DNA from 2 places in the Planctobacterium sp. R6 genome. Region 2 is predicted to be linked to the other one. Evidence: predicted binding sites of a transcription regulator. Region 2 holds the regulator's gene; the other holds the start of a gene.
What was found. The regulator FliA, encoded in region 2, starts transcription of late flagellar genes. The targets are predictions, from matches to a motif close to CTAAAGNTNNNNNNNNNNNNGCCGATA.

Region 1 (2,402 bases), on a different contig from region 2:
ATTCATAATCCTGATTGATACGACCAATGGCCGCACCTAAATACTGGCGGTTAATAGAGTAGGGAGACATATCTAAAGCGAGCCGTATCTGGGCCATGGCATCGGTGTATCTTTCCAGCGCCATATAACTTTGCGCCAGAATATCATGCCCCTCAAGGGCTAAAAGTCTGGCTGACACTATTTGTCTGGCCAGTTTAATGCTTTCTTCATAGTCACCCATTAATAATTTGGTTCTGGCCATGGCGACTTGTGCCCAGGGCAGGTTTTTCTGTTCCAATACTTCCTGTAACAGTTGGTGGGCGGCATCAAAGTCATCGACTCGCCAGTATAATTCAGTCATCAATAATATGATGCTCTGGCGGTATTTTGTGGCGGTTTCTAACAAGGTTTTGCAGGCTACAATGGCACCTTCCCAGTTTTGTTTGTGAACTTCCAGGTGGATACTGCGCAGGGCCTGTTTTTTTTCGAAAGCTTTAGCCAGCCTGTTAAGGAGTTGTGCCTGAGAAAAGGGTTTGATGATGTAATCGTCCGGGTTGCGCTCTATACTGCCCAGCACTATCGGACGGTGGCTGTCGCCACTTACCATCATATAGACGGTGTCGGCACGGGTGAGTTTTTGAATTCTGAGTTGTTCAATTAACTGGTAACCATTCTTTTTGTTGGTGCCCAGGTGCAGATCTGCGATGACAACATCAAACTTTTCCTTTTTGCAGTCTGCGATTGCCCCCTCTGCGCTTTGCACGATCCGCAAGGAGCGCACACCCAATTTAGAGATAATCCCCTTTAACATGAGCAAAAAAGGTCGTTGGTCGTCAACGATAATAACTCTCTTGTCTGTCAGATTTAATTTGGGCATTACAAGCGAAAGTGCTAATTCAGAATGTAGTCCTTAAAAATGAATGAGAACTGCGTCAAAAGCAAGGAAAACCACCAATGTTGTTGTTTTTTCGGGCAATTATTCAAAAATAAGGCGTGAGCACCAGTTAACTGCCGGGTTTGTATTCCGATGTGCTAAGTGGGCAAATCTGTGTGTGATATCAGACAATTAAGATAAAGGTGGTGGAGGGGGCTGGATTCGAACCAGCGAAGGCGGAGCCGTCAGATTTACAGTCTGATCCCTTTGGCCACTCGGGAACCCCTCCAAAAGAGCGGCGTATATTAGCAGAAAAATTGCTGCTGTAAACATTTCGTCATAATAAGTTTTGTTTTTAAAGATTTATCCCTATTTTGCCGATAACAAGGCGTTGAAGAGTTTCAGTTTTGTGTGATGGACAATAACCAAAAAACAACCGTAAATCCGGAAATCAGGCAGACCGAGTTTAAGACCGGACTTGGCCGGGCGCTGCGTCACGGATCGCAAAGTGACTTTGCCTTGTTACTGTCCATGATGCAGCAGGATATAACGCAAAGACTGAAAGTCGAAGGGGAGACGGAAGACAAGCCGGTAGGCTTAATCCCAATAGAAAAATTTAATTTCTATCCCGAAGTTCCGCTCAAAACAGAGAAACAACACTATTTATGGCAACAGGAGTTTGCAGGGGCTATTCAGCGCAACGACCTACCTTCGGCAAAGTTGCTGGCCTATATGCATCCCACGCCTTTATCCCTGTATAACGATGTTAAACGAATCCCGGATGATGTAACGTCAAACTGCGATATGTTTACACAACTGAAAATAAAAGGATTGCAGAGTGAAAATATACAGGTAGATGAAACACTACTTTACGATACGGTTAGAGAAGTCAGGGAGAAAGGACTCGATTAGCTCAACTGACTTTATTCAGACAACACTGTTTGAACTTTTTCCCGCTGGTGCAGGGACAGGGCGCATTTCTGGATAATTTAATCTTGCCTGAGTCACTTTGCATCTGGCCGGTTGTATATTTCCACTGACTGTCCTGCAACTCAAAATCAGAAATCTCGTGCATTTGGTATACCGTGCCTGCCTCATTATAAAATGCGATAAATTCTACCTGGGCGAAGTTGTCTGATATCGCTGTAAAGTTAAGCACCTTTAAGCCAATCCAATGGGTGTTTTCGGCGGCACTACTGAGGCCCTCAATGTTCAACTTTATGCGTTGCTCGTTACCGTAGGTTTCCAGAATATACTGGTAGTTTTTAGTGCAATAAGCTGAAAACCGGGAGCGCATCAACTGTTCAGCATTTTGTGGCGTTCGTTTTCCGTTGAGGAATGGTCCACAACACAACTCAATTTTTTCCCCACTACAACAGAAACAGTTTTGCATTGATATATCCGGCAATTTAAATCAATGCAGTGTCTCATTGTCACGGATGTTTTCCAACAAGATCACCTGTACTTTGTTTCTGTGACTCAAATTCTGAACATATTCAAACTGGGCTTCCGACAGCTTATTTTTTTCAACCACAACAGCACTGCAATG
Region 2 (2,402 bases):
CTTAAATTCACCGAGTTCCAGCTGGCGGGTCATGAGTTTTTTCCACTCAGGCAGAATATGGCTGATGCTTGAATTGATCTTTTCGGCTATCGGCATACTACTTTCAACTGCATCCATGGTTCTGTTTGCAGCCTGCTCTGTCGTTTCGATAACGTAATTCAAGCGAGTTTGTGCATCCGGGATGTCTTCGTTTGCGAGATCAACGATTCGCGAATCAATGTTAAAGGTATTCAATGAATCGTGAAGTTGGCGGGTCAATTTACCCACCTCAGCAAATAACTCCATGGAATCCTGGATTTTGCTGGCTTCAAGTAAGGCCCTGGCGGCCTCATCATCCCCTTGCTCTAAAAATGCAACTAACTGCTTAGCATCTTCAAGCGAAATGGGAGAGCTTTTCTCATTAGTCATTTCAGCTCCGTTTTATCTCAGGACTGTCCTGAACTAACCAAGACGCTCAAAAATTTTGTCGAGCTTCTCTTTTAGCGTAGCAGCGGTAAACGGCTTAACAACATAACCATTTACACCGGCCTGGGCAGCAGCAACAATTTGTTCTTTCTTCGCTTCGGCAGTAACCATCAATACCGGTGTGTGCTTCAGCTTGTCATCGGCCCGAATTGCTCTCAACAAATCGATACCTTGCATGCCTGGCATATTCCAGTCGGTGACTACAAAATCAAAATCACCTTGTTGTAGCATTGGCAAAGCCGTGCTGCCATCATCAGCTTCCTGGACATTGGTAAAGCCGAGATCTTTCAACAAGTTTTTGATGATTCGTCTCATTGTAGAAAAGTCATCAACAACGAGAATTTTCATGTTTTTATCCAAAACCGCCTCCAGTGAGGATTCAATCAAATTTTATTATTATACGCTATCCAGCTTGCCATGCCTGCATTCTGGACTTCAATCTAAGCATAGCCTGACTATGAATTTGGCTCACTCTGGATTCACTAACATCCAGCACTTCACCAATTTCTCTTAAATTCAGTTCTTCATCATAGTACAGAGACAAAACAATTGCCTCACGTTCTGGCAAAGTTGTGATTGCATTTGCCAGTGCCTTTTGGAAGGAACCTTCCATCAGGTCGTCAAAGGGAGTATTTTCCCCTTTGTTCTTATCGGTGGTCAGTACGTCTTCGGTAACACCTAAATCTTCTATGCCAATTATCTTACCGGCATTTACCTCGGACAACATCTGATGGTAATCCGCCAGTGACACCTGCATTTTTTCAGCAACGTCAACATCTTTGGCGTCACCGCCAATTTCGCGTTCGACTTCACTGATGGCTTCAGCGATAGCACGACCGTTTTTGTGTACCGAGCGGGGTGTCCAGTCGCCTTTGCGAATTTCATCCAGCATTGCGCCACGGATCCTGATGCCGGCAAAAGTTTCAAAACTGGCCCCTTTGGTACCGTCAAAATTTCGCGATGCTTCTAACAAACCAATCATACCGGCTTGTATTAAATCTTCGACCAGAACACTGGCGGGAAGTCGGGCCATAAGGTGATGAGCAATACGCTTAACTAAAGGTGCATGTTTTTCGACAAGTAACCTTTTGTCATCATGTTGTTTGTAAGCGTTTGCTTTGCTGTTCACGCCTGATTACTCGCTGCCTGCCGTTTGACCAGTTGTTCAATAAAAAATTCCAGATGACCACCAGGTTGCGCCGGGATCGGCCAGGAAAGCGCCTGCTTAGCCAGGTGGGTGATTGCAAGCGCTGCCGGTGATCCGGGAAATACGTCAACAATGGCTTTTTGCTTGCGCACTGCCTTCCGGATGTTTTCATCATAAGGTACGGTAGCCACCAGTTCCAGCGCGACGTCAAGGAATCGGTTAGTCACTTTTGACAGTTTAGCGTAAAGTTCCTGACCTTCTCTGGCATTTCTGACCATATTAGCCACGATCTTAAATTTAAAGACACCGTGATCGCGGTTCAGTATTTTCATCAGAGCGTATGCATCTGTCAGGGAGGTGGGTTCGTTACAGACCACCATCATAATATCTTGCGAGGCACGGGAAAAACTCAACACCATATCAGAGATACCTGCGGCCGTATCGACCAGCAGTACATCAATTGGAATTTTTAACTCACTAAATGCCCGAATTAGACCAGCATGCTCGGTGGGTGACAACTCGGCCATGTTTTGCGTGCCGGAGGTGGCAGGTGCGATTAAGATGCCGTGCGGGCCTTCAATCAGGATATCTTCCAGGGAGCACTCGCCAGACAATACATGGGATATGTTCTTGCCTACCCGTAATCCCAGCATAACATCGACATTAGCCAGACCCAGGTCAGCATCAAGAACCAGTACTTTTTTACCCAGCTTAGCCATTGCAATTGCGGTATTCAGGGTGACATTAGTTTTCCCTACACCGCCTTTACCACCGGTTATTGCTATGACTT

Region 1: AC0J20_RS13920 (VC2046/SO_2500 family protein) is a predicted target of FliA. The motif match lies at 1,210-1,236, and genes of this name have one in related genera.

What each region holds. Positions count from the first base shown of each region.
Region 1 covers NZ_JBVTQY010000021.1:42,046-44,447, reverse strand. The annotation lists gene AC0J20_RS13930 (response regulator) at 1-856, opposite strand, end outside; tRNA gene AC0J20_RS13925 (tRNA-Tyr) at 1,058-1,142, opposite strand; gene AC0J20_RS13920 (VC2046/SO_2500 family protein) at 1,268-1,765, shown strand; gene AC0J20_RS13915 (YchJ family protein) at 1,767-2,246, opposite strand; gene AC0J20_RS13910 (hypothetical protein) at 2,268-2,402, opposite strand, start outside.
Region 2 covers NZ_JBVTQY010000001.1:233,799-236,200, reverse strand. The annotation lists gene AC0J20_RS01055 (protein phosphatase CheZ) at 1-408, opposite strand, end outside; gene cheY (chemotaxis response regulator CheY) at 442-825, opposite strand; gene AC0J20_RS01045 (RNA polymerase sigma factor FliA) at 869-1,594, opposite strand; gene AC0J20_RS01040 (MinD/ParA family protein) at 1,591-2,402, opposite strand, start outside.